Regions from separate parts of the Enterococcus mundtii genome, predicted to be linked through region 2. Evidence: riboswitches for the same ligand, from Rfam matches in the RefSeq annotation. Region 2 holds a riboswitch; each other region holds the start of a gene.

The links. Region 2 has a riboswitch for magnesium ahead of mgtA (magnesium-translocating P-type ATPase). Riboswitches for the same ligand answer to the same signal wherever they lie in the genome.
Region 1: another riboswitch for magnesium. It lies ahead of mgtE (magnesium transporter); the one in region 2 lies ahead of mgtA (magnesium-translocating P-type ATPase).
Region 3: another riboswitch for magnesium. It lies ahead of EM4838_RS14545 (LysR family transcriptional regulator); the one in region 2 lies ahead of mgtA (magnesium-translocating P-type ATPase).

What each region holds. Positions count from the first base shown of each region.
Region 1 covers NZ_CP018061.1:772,428-777,228, reverse strand. Annotated here, with positions in the region: gene mgtE (magnesium transporter) at 1-1,118, opposite strand, end outside; M-box (ykoK) riboswitch at 1,262-1,437, opposite strand; gene EM4838_RS03750 (response regulator transcription factor) at 1,559-2,191, opposite strand; gene liaS (two-component system sensor histidine kinase LiaS) at 2,188-3,261, opposite strand; gene liaF (cell wall-active antibiotics response protein LiaF) at 3,258-3,989, opposite strand; gene greA (transcription elongation factor GreA) at 4,170-4,649, opposite strand; gene mltG (endolytic transglycosylase MltG) at 4,789-4,801, opposite strand, start outside.
Region 2 covers NZ_CP018061.1:2,309,156-2,313,956, forward strand. Annotated here, with positions in the region: gene mgtA (magnesium-translocating P-type ATPase) at 410-3,058, opposite strand; M-box (ykoK) riboswitch at 3,400-3,572, opposite strand; gene ndk (nucleoside-diphosphate kinase) at 3,716-4,150, shown strand; gene EM4838_RS10905 (helix-turn-helix domain-containing protein) at 4,332-4,801, opposite strand, start outside.
Region 3 covers NZ_CP018061.1:3,131,002-3,135,802, reverse strand. Annotated here, with positions in the region: gene EM4838_RS14555 (LacI family DNA-binding transcriptional regulator) at 1-926, opposite strand, end outside; gene EM4838_RS14550 (class I SAM-dependent methyltransferase) at 1,430-2,035, opposite strand; M-box (ykoK) riboswitch at 2,365-2,532, shown strand; gene EM4838_RS14545 (LysR family transcriptional regulator) at 2,983-3,903, shown strand; gene coaA (type I pantothenate kinase) at 4,280-4,801, shown strand, end outside.

The DNA.
Region 1 (4,801 bases), 1.5 Mb from region 2:
ATACCTGTTTCTTTCAAAAAGTGCTTGATAAACGTGTTGAGATCAATGTGCCCTAAAGATAATCCGCGAACAAAAACCGTCGATGATTGCGTCCCTACATTCCCACCCATATCCATGATCAAAGGAATAAAAATAGCAACAGCGGCCACTGATTCTAACGTTTGTTCAAACTCATCGATCACTAGACCAGCTAACATCCCTGCAACTAATGTGATCGCTAAGAAAGGCAAGCGGACTTTCCAGATTTGCCAAAGACTGCCGTTAATCAGTACTGTACTACGATCAGCTTCTACAGAGGCGACGTCTGCTAAACCAGCAGCATTGAACATATCCTCGGTCGTTTCTTGCTCTAAGACATCGATGGCGTCATCCACTGTCACAATACCTACTAGTCGTGTTTCTTTATCCACGACAGGAATAGCGATCAAATCTAACTCTTGTAACAATCGTGCAGTTTCTTCCTGATCTGTATCTGTGGTTACATAAGCGACGTGCTTGATCATGATTTCTTCAATCCGTTGATCACTTTCTGCAATGACTAGATCCTTTAATGATAGTACTCCTTCAATTTTTTTCGCCATATCTGTCACATACAAAATATAGATTGTTTCCATTTCTTTCGCTAATTTTCTGATTTTATGCAGTGCTTCTTCAACAGTCATTTCTTTTTTAATTGAAATAAATTCAGTCGTCATGATCCGCCCAGCCGTCTCATGTTCATAGCCCATCAATCGATTCGTTGTTGCTCGCTCTTCTTCAGAAAGCTCTGCCAATAGTTTTTTAGTTACACTTGCTGGTAGTTCGTAAAACAACCTTACCCGATCATCTGGAGCCATCTCATTCACAAATTCAATCACTCCATCATCCGTAAACGAACGAAGCAAATCTTGTTGGATAGACGGTTCAAATGTTTCAAAGATTTCGAGGGCTTTGTCTTTTGATAATAATCGAAAGACCAGCACTTGTTTATCTAAAGGTAGCGTAACAAATAGTTGGATCAATTCCACTTTCTCGATCGTTGCTAAATAGTTCTTCAATTCTTCAAGCTTTTTTTGCTCAAGATAATTAAGAATCTTCAATTGTGTTTCTAGGTTATTTGTATCATTTAATGTTCTCATCTCGTATTCTCCTTTGTTACATCGTTTTTTCGATATAAACTTGTTGGATGGATTCGTTAGAAAAACAGGAAGTACATAAAAAAGACGGCCTCCAAAAGAAGCCGTCTCATAAGATCCCATCAAAATGGTACCAGTGTTTACCTGAACGAACTTCTCGTCTGAGCTTTAGCACTAAAAGACGTAATTCTGGAAATATGATCCAGATAGCTACGTTAAGCACGCCTTAAGCCGACGTTGCCTGTTATACCCTGTGGCGTCTCTCGACGTTTGAGGGCAGTAGCCTATGTTCTTTTAGGAGCCTCACCTAACAAGTTTTTATAATTAAACCCTACAGGTAAAATTGGTTTTTGTCAATAAGAGGATTAATATTTGATAAAAATAATCTGTAATATAGTTAATCGTATCCCAATATAGTTGTACATTCATTATTTTGCTTCTTTTTACTTTACCAACCCATGTTTGAACGCGTATATGGCAGCTTGGGTACGATCTTCTACTTCTAATTTCGCTAAAATATTGGAAACATGTGTTTTGACTGTTTTCAAAGTAATAAACAACTCGTCAGCGATTTCTTGATTGCTCTTTCCTTCAGAGATCAACATAAGAATCTCATTTTCACGATTCGTCAAATCATCGTGCAAGATTGGCTCATTACGTCGACTCATTTTTTCCATCATTTTAGAGGTTACTTCAGGTTCAAGCACGCGTTCACCTCTTTGAGTCGCACGAATCGCATCGGCGATTTCATGGGCTGTCGATGTTTTAAGTAAGTAGCCTGTTGCGCCAGCTTCAATAGCTGGATATACTTTCTCGTCATCAATAAAACTCGTAACAATAATGATTTTTGCTTCTGGCCAATCTTTGAGGATTGCTTTTGTAGATTCGATCCCGTCCATTTCTTCCATGACTAAATCCATTAGAATCACGTCCGGACGAAGTTCCATGGCTTTTTCGTAGCCTTGTCGCCCATCTTCTGCTTCTCCGATCACTTCGATATCTTCTTGGATCGACAAATAGGAAGAAACCCCTAAACGTACCATTTCATGATCATCGACTAGTAATACTTTTATCATTTTTCCGCCTCCTTTATTAAAGGAACTTTGATTTCCACACTTGTCCCTTGTCCTTTGAAACTAATGATTTTTACTGTTCCACCAATACCTGCTACACGTTCTCTGATATTGTTTAGTCCGTAGCTACCGGTTTTTGTTTCATTCATATTGAAGCCAGTACCGTCATCGATCACTCGTAATAAAAGATTATTATCGATTTTATGCAGATACACTTCTAATTCATTTGCTTTTGCATGACGCAACGTATTTGAAAGTAGTTCTTGAACGATCCGAAAGAGATGATCTTCAATCGAATCAGACAAAGTGATATCTTCAATATCCCATTTCAATGCAATTTGTATCTTGTTTTTTAATTCTTTTAATAATTGCTCAATCCCTTGTTTCAAACTTTTCTCTTCAAGGTTGACTGGTCGCAAATGTAGTAGCAACGCACGCATTTCAGATTGTGAAGCATTGATGATATCTGCTACCATTCTTAGTTGTTTACGAAACATTTCAGGCGTATCACTTTTTTCGGCTTGTTCTGTCAAAGCAGACATCATCATCATCGCTGCAAATAATTGCTGGGAAACTGAATCATGTAGCTCACGCGCTAAACGATGTCTTTCTAATTCTAAGATTTCCTCTTTTGTTTGTCCATCAACATATTGAGGTCGACTCGTCAATATTTGAAGTTCACTTGATACTTCGATCATTTTTTCTTTGATTTTAGTGATTTCTTTTTCAATTTCTTTGACATATATATCGTCAGATGCACTTGGTAAGGAATCATTTAAAACTTTTGCTTCATAGTTACCGGAAGAAATTGCCCGTAACTGTTCTTCGATTTTCCCATAACGTGCTTTTTGTAAAAGAGAGACAATCAAAAAAACAATCAAACCGACACCTGAAGAAATCGCTAATAAGTGAAAGATCAATGGTACGTATAAAATTCTGGCACTTAATAAAGTACGCCAAAAATGAGTTTGATTACTTGCGTAAAAATAAGTAAAAAATGAAAATAAAATGACGATAAATGAGGCGATCGAAGCATAAATAGCTAGCATCGGTCGAGAAAGTTTCTCAATCATGCTCGAATCACCTCAATATCCCCAAGTAATGTGTTCGTAATGATTTTTAAACGACGTGGATTTTCATCGTAATCGTTACTATAGATTTTAATCGACTCGTTCTTCAATGCAAATTGTTCTTCTTCAAATTGTACATTTCCTACTAACGTTGCATGTTCGAGACTGATTGCAATCCCTAATGGAACTAAAATGCGTGTCCGACCGATTCCTTTTCTGACGATAACGATATTATCGTCTTTAGGTAACAAGGTGTTCCCTAAATCGATGATCGTATCTCCTGAAAGTAGAGCGATATTGATATCATCCCATTCATACACATCATTACCAATTCGCTGATTACCGAATAATTGTTGTTTTTTTCGTTCATTATTGTGGGACTTCACTTGCTCTGTTTGAACCATAATGATTTGTTTTTTTCGCCAAAAAGCATTTTTTGTTAGATCGATCCCAGAAATCTCTACACCTTTAAGACCAATGAACAAGACAGCAAAGACTGCCATTACCCACAGCGCAGGACTATTGATCAAACTGAAAAAAATAACTAGTCCACCTAGTACAAATTGAAAATTTTGAAACCCCGATCTCGGTGATTTTCGCAATGCAAGATAGATATTAAAAATACCAAATAAAACTAATAGTAATAATTCAACATTATTTACGATTTGCCAAACTGCAAAGATCAATAGTAAGGCTTCTACTACTATAAAAAAGCGCCAAGAGCTATTCATCGCTATTCTCCTTTCCTTTTCATTCTCTTTTTTATCATACCTATTTTTGTTTTGAGATGCTATAGGACTTTAGATGTAACTATCGCTTTCTACAGTAAAAGGCCTGGGACTTTGTGTCATGGTCCCAGACCTTTTTGTATAGACAAACCAATAATTGATTATCTGTGTCTACATTTCAACTTATGCTTGCGCGACCTTGACGATTTTTACTTGCATATCGCCACCAGGTGTTGAAATCGTTACTTCATCATTTTTATATTTGCCGATCAAAGCTTGTGCGATCGGGGAATCATTTGAGATCTTTCCTGAGAAAGGATCTGCCTCAGCACTTCCCACGATCGTATACTCTTCTTCTTCACCATCTGGTAACTCAATGAACGTCACTGTTTTACCAATAGATACTTCATCCGAATCAACGCCATCATTGTCAATGATCTGTGCAAAACGGATCATATTCTCGATTGTCGTGATACGTCCTTCTACGAAAGCTTGTTCATCTTTAGCTGCTTCATATTCTGAGTTCTCAGATAAATCACCAAAGCCACGGGCGATCTTGATTCGTTCAATGATTTCTCCCCGTTTAACTGTTTTTAATTCTTCTAATTCTTGCTCTAATTTCGCTTTTCCTTCAAGCGTCATAGGATATACTTTTTCTACCATGTATAACTCTTCTCCTTTTTCTATGGAATACCGCAAAAGGTAATCTTTTACGGACTACAGTCCAAAAAAGATTACCATGCTTTTTCTAAAATGTAAATGTTTTTCTAAAAATAAATAAAGTTACAGATAACGCTCAATTTTAATTATTTACG
Region 2 (4,801 bases):
CTAGTGTTTCTTAAAATCAAGCATTTTGACTCTTCATCGAATCATAGATTTTCTTTATCCAACATAACAATAGCTAACAACGGGTAATAATAGATTGCTTTTAAACAATCGTTCAAACATATTGTATAACGCTTGTTTCCGTTATATTTAAATATAATTTATTCTTTTTTGAAAAATTATTTAAATATAACTTACGCGCGTACTTGACTTTTTTAGTAGCGCAGAAAAAAAATAGATTAGGTATTTAAAATACCTAATCTATTAGCGTTTTACTATTGATGGAACGATGCAGCGATTCACTAAAATTTTATAGAATAAGCGAACCATTTAAATGAAGTTTATTTTTTTATTGAAATCTTACCTGAAGGATGCTCAAATCCTCGTACTAAAGTGCAGAAAAGACTTTCTTTTACAATAGTTCTCCAAATTTATTGATATAGATTTTTTTCATGAATGTAACTAGTCCTAAATATGCAATAACTGTCACGATCAACCAGATCCAATAGTTACCTGGCAATGGTAACAAACCTAGTCCTTCACCAAAATTAGTAAATGGAAGAACCGAACCTACTAGAATGCCTAATGTTGTAATTGAAAACATAATAAAAGTGGCATTACTTTGCAAGAAAGGCACTTTAGGTGTCCGTAACGCATGTAGTACTAGGGTTTGGGTCCATAAAGATTCAACAAACCAACCAGCATGGAACAATGCGATAAATAGAACTTGTTGTGAGCCAGTCAACGTATGGTAACTTCCACCAACCACTGCTGGACAAATCACAAAGTACATCAACAGATAGGTCGTGATGTCAAAAACGGAACTCGTAGGTCCGAAGTACACCATAAATTTGCCAATACTTGATGCTTCCCATTTTTTTGGTTCATGCAAATATTCTTTATCCATTCTATCCCATGGTAATGAGATACAAGATACATCATAAATCAAATTTAAAAATAAAATTTGTAACGGTAGCATAGGTAAAAATGGAAGGAATGTACTAGCTACCAAGACAGAAAACATATTGCCAAAGTTTGAACTAGCTGTTGCTTTGATGTATTTCATAATATTGCCGAAAGTCTCTCTACCTGACAATAATCCTTTTTCTAAAATCATCAAATCTTTTTCTAACAAGATAACATCCGCTGATTCTTTCGCAATATCTACTGCTGTATCTACTGAAATACCGATATCTGCCACTTTCATTGCTGGTGCATCATTGATACCATCGCCTAAAAAACCTACTGTGTGGCCATTGTTACGTAAGGCGGTGGTTAATCGTGCTTTTTGTTGCGGATTCAATTTGACAAAGACATCATGTGCCTCAGCAACTTTTCCTAATTCCTTATCAGACATCTCAGCAATTTTCTCGCCAGTGATCAATTCATTGATTTGTAAGCCTACTTGTCGACAAACAGAACGTGTAACCAACTCGTTGTCACCCGTCAATACTTTTACAGCAACACCATGATCTTTCAAAGCTTTCAAGGCTTGTTTGGTTGTTTCTTTTGGTGGATCAAGGAAAGCAAGATAGCCAATCAAGACCATTTCTGACTCATCTTTCACTGAAAATTCTCCAACCACACTTGGATTCGTTTTTTGCGCGACACCGATCACACGCAAACCATCTTCATTCAAGTCCTTCACTTTCGCCAAAACTGTTTCTCTTTGTTCAGCAGTCAATGGTTTGACTTCACCACCAAGGTCGATGTATGAAGAGATACTTAACATTTCTTCGATCGCACCCTTTGTGATCATTTGCGTTTTCCCAGCTGGGTCAGCCACCACGACACTCATTCTTCTACGTTCAAAATCAAAGGGGATCTCATCTACTTTTTGATAACGAATCTTCTCTGTATCTAACGTCTCAACTGCTTCATCGATAATGGCAACATCTAAAAGATTCTTTAATCCAGTTTGGTAGTAACTATTCAAATAGGCGTGGCGCAGTACTCGGTCATTTTCATTTCCTTCACAATCCATGTGGTATTCTAAAATAATTTTATCTTGAGTCAATGTACCTGTTTTATCTGTACAAAGGACATCGATCGCGCCAAAATTTTGAATGGCATTCAGATTTTTGATGACTGTTCCTTTTTTCGCCATGGCACTGGCACCTTTGACCAGATTTGTCGTAACGATCATCGGTAGCATTTCTGGTGTTAACCCAACAGCGACTGATAAGCCAAACAAGAATGCTTCTAACCAGTCTCCTTTTGTAAATCCATTGATCACGATCACAGTTGGTGCCATCAATGCCATGAATTTGATCAACAACATTGAGGTTTTTTGGATACCTAATTCAAAGCTTGTTTTTATCGGTTTTTGTGACAAGTTTTGTGCCACATGTCCAAACATCGTGTCGTTCCCGACAGAGATGATGATACCTTCTGCACTACCACTGATCACGTTACTTCCCATGAATGCAATATTTTCATAACTCGTTTCGCTTTGTGTTCTTCCAGAGCACACAGTCGCATGTTTCTCAACAGGATAGCTTTCACCCGTTAATGCCGCTTGTGAGATAAATAAATCTTTAGCAGAAAGCAATCGCATGTCTGCTGGGATCATATCTCCCGCTGACAAACGAACTTGATCGCCACAAACAATTTCCTCCATAGGAATTTCTTTGTATTCACCATCTCGTTTTACGGCAGCTGTTACTTTCACCAATGATTTCAACTTTTCAGCAGCTTGGTTCGAACGTACGGATTGGATCAAGGTCATCGTGCCACTGACTAACACCATGGCAAAAATAATGATTACACCGAACAAATCTTTATCTGCTGGAGCAGCTAATAGATACTCGGTGATAAAAGAAATAATTCCTAAAGCAATCAATACTAATGTGAAAGGGGTGATAAACGCCTTGATCACTTCTACAATAAACGGCGTTTTCTTTCCATATGAAATACTGTTATTTCCATAAGTTTCTCTTAAATTTTCAACTTGTTCTGAAGACAAGCCTTTTTGTGTTGTTTGAAATAAGTCAAATAACTGTTGCTTATTTTTACTAGCAAAACCAGCGTAGACTTTTCTTGTTTCTTTCTTTTTTTCCATCTCGTGTTCCTCCTTTGATCTTATCAAGCACATACTATATCGCTGTGCGCTTGATCGTTTATCTAATCAACGGAGACAGAGTGTTTTAAAGGCGCTGAGAACAGATAGATAATAGTCTCAACATACCAACCCTTTGTCTCCTTGTACACCGGACTTTCATCCATTTGTTCTCATCTCCTTTCGTTTACTTAAATTACTTCCTTGGCCTACTACTGGATACTTCAACTTCCCAACTTGATCACCCTCTAACACCTTTTTATTTGAAAAAACAGATTGGTGAGAAACAAAAAACCTTTCGCCAAAACTCAGCGAAAGGTCAAAAAAGTGCACAAAAAAAAGCATGGATGATCTACTCGTTGAGTTTTGGCACTATACAACGTAAAAAGCAAAAGAGCTTTTAGCTACCTTATGAAAAGCCTTATCTCGACAATTCCTGTTCTACCCATTGGCGTCTCTCGACATTTTTGGGCAGTAGCCTATGTTTGTATAGGAGCCTCACCTAACAAATCTTATTCAGTTTTTCCTCACCTAATGTAACAACTATTGGCTGGAATGTCAAACACATTTTCAAAAAAATTGAAACTATAAGGGATTCGTTTGTCATGTTTTCTTTCTCTAGGTATAATGAGCTTATCACAACAGATCGGAGTGAAGGATATGGAACGTACACTTGTTATTATCAAACCTGATGGGGTAAGACGTCATTTGATTGGCCGAATCATCCAGCGTTTTGAAGAAAAAGGATTCGCAATCGCTGAAATGAAATTCGCGACGATGACTGAAAAACTAGCAAAAGAACACTATCAACATCTATCTAATCGAAGCTTTTTCGATGACTTGATCGACTATATGACTTCTGGTCCAGTCGTCTATCTGGTATTAACAGGTGAAGATGTGATCGATCTCGTACGCAAAATGGTCGGTGCAACAAAAGCAGCCGATGCTGTTCCTGGAACGATCCGAGGCGACTTTGCCTTACCTGGAACAGAAAATATCATTCACGCTTCGGATTCACGAGATGCAGCCAATACTGAGATCACACGTTTCTTTCCGCCATTCGATACAAAGAAAGTAGAAGATGCGAAAAAATGAATTTTTTGATCACTGACTTTTTATGTGCATCATTTTTTTGATCAAAATATTGATATGCCAGTCCTTCTGATAGGGGTCATACGTCACACGTTTAGTGAGAGTATTGACTCAATACTAGAGGGACTGGTTTTCCTTTTGTATTAAGTCAAATACCCACTAAATAGCCGCTCTCACCAAATCTCTAGCGTTGTGCTTGGATAGACCATAGTTTTTCTTCTAATTCATCTCGCTCTTCTTTGCCTAAGGTATACTCGATCACTGCAAATAATGACTCAAATTCCTCTTTTTTGATGGGTTCCCCTAAAGCTGTAGCGATCAATCGACGATAATAATCGGACATCAAACTCTCGTAAATGACTGCTGTCTTTGATTTCAAACCTAGACAACGATACATATCTTCATTGATACTTCGTGCTTTTTTATATCTTTTTTTGTCGATATAATAGACAGTCAAATTCTTCAAAAAAAGAAACAAACACTGATCATAACCTGACTTCATTGCTTTACGCATTCTTTTTTTAATTTTCAAATAATTGTTTTCGATAAAGGAATCACTGAAAATAAAGGGAAACTCTGCTAATAAGTCTAGTTCATATCGACCAAATTCTTTCATTTTCATAAAGTAATCTTCGATCATTCGTATCTCATATC
Region 3 (4,801 bases), 820 kb from region 2:
GTATCAATCAAAAAGCGAGCTGCATAAAAACCGATATCGAAACTCGGTTGTTTGACCGTTGTCAACTTAGGGATCATATACTCAGACAATTTTAATCCATCAAAGCCGATGACCGAAATATCCTCTGGAATACGCTTGCCCATTTCATCGATTGCTTGGTAACAACCAATTGCCATGGCATCATTGCCACAAAACACCGCCGTCACATCTTTGTGCCGTAACAAGCGTTTACTTGCTTCGTACCCTCCTTGAACAGTCAGATCTCCTTCTTCTACAAACTTACCGTTGAACGCTAATCCATGATCTTTTAAGGCATGACGATAACCATTGAATCGCTCTTCTAACTGATAATAGCCAGTTGTCTCTTTTAGCATACCAATTTTAGTATGACCATTTTTGATCAATAACGAGACAGCTTGATAAGCGCCTTCATATTCCTTCACGATCAAGCGACCGTTATCCCGACGATTCAACCCACGATCGATTAGGATGATCGGCATGTTGTTATAAAAACCACTATCAAGGGCATACTCTTGAGGCAATACATTCGGCGTCGCTAACAATAAACCATCCACGGATCGATGAGAAAGCTCCCTTAAATACTTCAGTTCATTGTCTTGACTATGTCTGGAGTTACAAAGAATGATGACATATCCTAAGGGATTTAAATAACTTTCAACCCCTTCGATCACTTTTGAAAAGAAGAAATCCGTCACATCTGGCACGATCATACCAATCGTTTTTGAGTGACGATTGATCACATTAGAAGCAAAATAATCTGGCTTGTAATGATGTTCATTTACGATCGACAACACTTTTTTTCGTGTCTTTTCACTAAAACGGCTGCCTTTATTATTTAAAATCTGTGACACAGTCGTCACTGAAACACCCGCCATCTCAGCAATATCTCGAATTGTCAGTTTCACTTTTGTTCCCCCTTTATATATGTAAATTCCCTAACAGTGTACCAAATGGTTTTCAAAATGGATAGAGGAAATGAGGCTTGGTCAAAAGTAAATGAGTCTCATATAGAGATTCACTAGATAAATTTTATAACAATGTCTTATGTTTCGTGGTTCACTCTCACTTCCCCTTATCCTACTTTATTTACCTATCACCGATGACTATCCGTTTATTTGGTGTAGTAACATCTATACTCTACAACTCGACCGACCCACGCTAGTATATTTAAATTGCTCTGATTTTAAAGACTTTTAAAAAAACTCGATGTGCTTTTTTACTGTTATTTTAGATATGTAAAAGCATTAAATAATATGTTATTTTTCTATCTTGCATTACTTATTTATTACTTTATTGGCACTATCATTTTCCTTTCACATCCATTGATCAACTTCTTGTACAAACAAAAACAGTTAAAGAAATCCTTACTCATTTCTTCAACTGTTTCGTTGCTTATATTCAGTTGTTTTTAGTCTTCCTTCACACTTCGGATAATATAATAGCCTTTATCTTTGATCACGATTTCTGCGTTTCCAAATGTTTCTTGCATTTTCTTTTGTGCGCTAGGTGCCCCTTGTTTTTTCTGAATGACGATCGTTAAAGTACCGCCCGTACGTAAACGAGGATACGCACCTGTCAAGATTTCATGTACGACTTTTTTGCCTGCTCGAATCGGCGGATTGCTGACGATTGCAGCGTAATCTGTTTCTGTCACCTCTTCATAAATGTTTGACTGATGAATCGCTACATTCTTGATTTGATTTCGCTTCGCATTTCCTTGCGCTAAATCAACCGCTCTGGCATTGATGTCTACCATTTCCACGAAACGTTCACTCGCATAGGCAAGCGAAAGCCCGATTGGACCATAGCCACAGCCAACATCCAAAATTTTGCCTTCTGGTAACTGTGTCCATTCAAAGGCATCGATCAATACACGTGAGCCATAATCAACTGTTTCACGTGAAAACACGCCGGAGTCCGTCACGAACTGAAAGGTTTTCCCTCTTAGCTCAAATGACCATTCGTCAAACTCATGAGCTGTCTCTGGGTGTTCGGAATAATAATGATTCGTCATAGTTTCCATCCTTCTTATCTGTTAGTTGTTCATAGTCTAACGTGTTCCATGAGAAGGTGCAAGTGAAACTGTATGTCTTCGGTTTTCTTTTACAGAATCAAGCGATTTAATGCACTACAGAAAGAAAAATCGCATTCCTTAGTATTTCTCTATTTACCCTTTTCGGTATTTGCGTAATCTGTTTCGTGAAAGTAGGAACAGGGTAAATAGGACGAGCATAACCTTTGATATCACCGCCTTTATGATGACAAATCGCGAGATGATCACCCGATTAGAAGAAGGAGTATTATTGACTCTTACTTCCGCTGACCTTTATGATGTGGATGAAAAAATAATCATATTAGGTGAGGTTACTCTGAAGAACATAGGTTATCGCTCGGAAATGTCGAGAGACAGTAACGAGTAAAGCAGGGATTGTCGAATTAAGGCTTTTCCAAGATAACTAGAACTTGTTTCTTACGTCTCAGAAAGCCAAAGCTCAATTAACGTGATTACAATTGCGCACCACAATTGCAAATTACACTTTCCAATGTTTATTTGAGTACGCCGCCCTTTATGTATTAAGGAGGCTTTTTTATGTTGTCAGCAAAAATTGCACCACCAAGAAACCGGTGAACATTGCTTTAGGTAAACATGGCTGTCTTGGTACCCTATTGCTATTTCAACTATTTCGATTTCCTTACTTGGTTGAGATTCGCTTCATCCACTACAACAAAGCAATGACTGTCTTTCCAGAAAAAAATTTATTAATGACCAACTCACATCCAATTCCATCAGCAAACAATAAATTGTACGGATTCATTTACTATTCAATTATATAGTGATTTATTTCACAATTTATTAAGGATTGTTTAATCTCTACGTGCGCCTCAACATAACTATTGTTTTTTTAAGAGGCTCATGAGAAATTTAAGAGGAGAATAGAATGATAAAGGAGGCATAGCTGTATGTCGATCGAAAAATTAGAATATTTCTATATGATTGCCCGTTTCAATAGTCTCTCACAAGCTTCAAAAGAGCTCCATGTTAGTATTTCTTCGTTAAGTAGTTCGTTAAAAAGTTTAGAACAAGAAATCGGGACAGATCTGTTTGAGCGTCACGGGAAAAAGATCATATTGAGTACCCATGGAAAAGCAATCCTTCCTTCCGTAGAATTGATTTTGGCGGAAGCGAAGAAATTGAATATCTCATTAAATGAATCAGTAGACTATCCTTCTTTGCGTGTCGGCACAAGCGATGCTTCGTTTATCTTTGAAGCAAACAAATATCAAAGCCGGCATCAAAACTTTACGATCGACTACCGTTATATTCCTTCATTGGATCTGCTAAATAAACTAAGTCAGAAAGAAATCGACTTTGCCATTACTTCTGCTACCTTAGATCACCCCAAATTCATTCAAACAAGGTTAGCCACTTTGGAACTTAAAGTTGCAATCAGTAGCTATTTTGTAAAACCAGATGGGATATTATCCGCGGAAGTACTAGAAGAGTTACCTTTTATCTTTTTACTCGACCATGTCGAACATCAAGTGATTACAAAAAAAGTAGTCAAACAGCTGACCAATGAACCAAAATATATCGTCTGTCCAGATAGTTTAGGAGCAACGAAAATGATTACAGAAGGAAAAGGAATGCTATTAGCCAATACCTTTGCGCAAGAACTTTTAGCTATTGAACCTGTTTGTTTTGTCTCGCTGCCAACATTTCCAACCATTCATTTTTATCTTTATAAAAACAGTGAATCAGAAAACTTTTACTTCTATCCAGAGGTTGAAAAAGAAATCCAAGCGATTTTCAATCAAACATGTCACACTACACAAATGATGGGCTCTGCTGATACTGGCACCTATTACTTGCCAAAACGATAAATACTGAAATCAAAATAAAACAAGTATTTCAATGTCGTAAATGAACACCGATAAGAGATCCCAGAGAGATTTATCTTCGAAAAGTAAGGCGGCATCCACTGAATTTGTTCTTCAATTTTTGGTGGGTGTCGTTTTATTTCCCAGAATGTTACTTCTATTCCTACTATTTCAGCTAACTTTGAGTTAAACTGTTACTTTTTTCTTATACAATCCTCTATTCTCTTCGCCTCTTTTCAGTTATCAAAAAAGAAAGAACGCCTATTCTTCCATCCTTTGATATGAGAAAAAACCATTTAGTTTCTCGCCTAAGTGGTAGGGTTTGACACGCATTTATGTTAAAATAGGTCCATTGATGGGAGAATCCAGGAGGCTATGTATGAATGATCCAATGAATTATTACCGTGTGGCAAGAGAAGAGTGGCGCGAATTTTACCGAAATGGTCAAGCTCCATTGACACAAGATGAACTAGATAGTATAAAAAGTTTGAATGACCGTATTTCCATGCAAGATGTTCGCGACATTTATGTACCACTTGCGCACTTGATTTTTCTGCATATGAAAGAGTTTGAATCCCTCTCTCTGAGCAAAGGGTTATTCCTTCATAAATACACTCAAGTCCCACCGTTTATTATCGGGATTGCCGGAAGTGTCGCAGTCGGTAAAAGCACCACCGCGCGCTTATTGCAAATGATTTTGTCTCGGACATTCAAACGAAGAAATGTCCAGCTAATCACCACAGATGGTTTTTTATATCCGAATAAAGTCTTAAAAGAACGTGGTATCATGGACCGGAAAGGATTTCCGGAAAGTTATGACATGGAAAGGTTGATCGATTTTCTTAATCAAGTGAAATCCGGTCAAGAAACAACCAAAGTTCCAGTCTACTCTCACGATGTC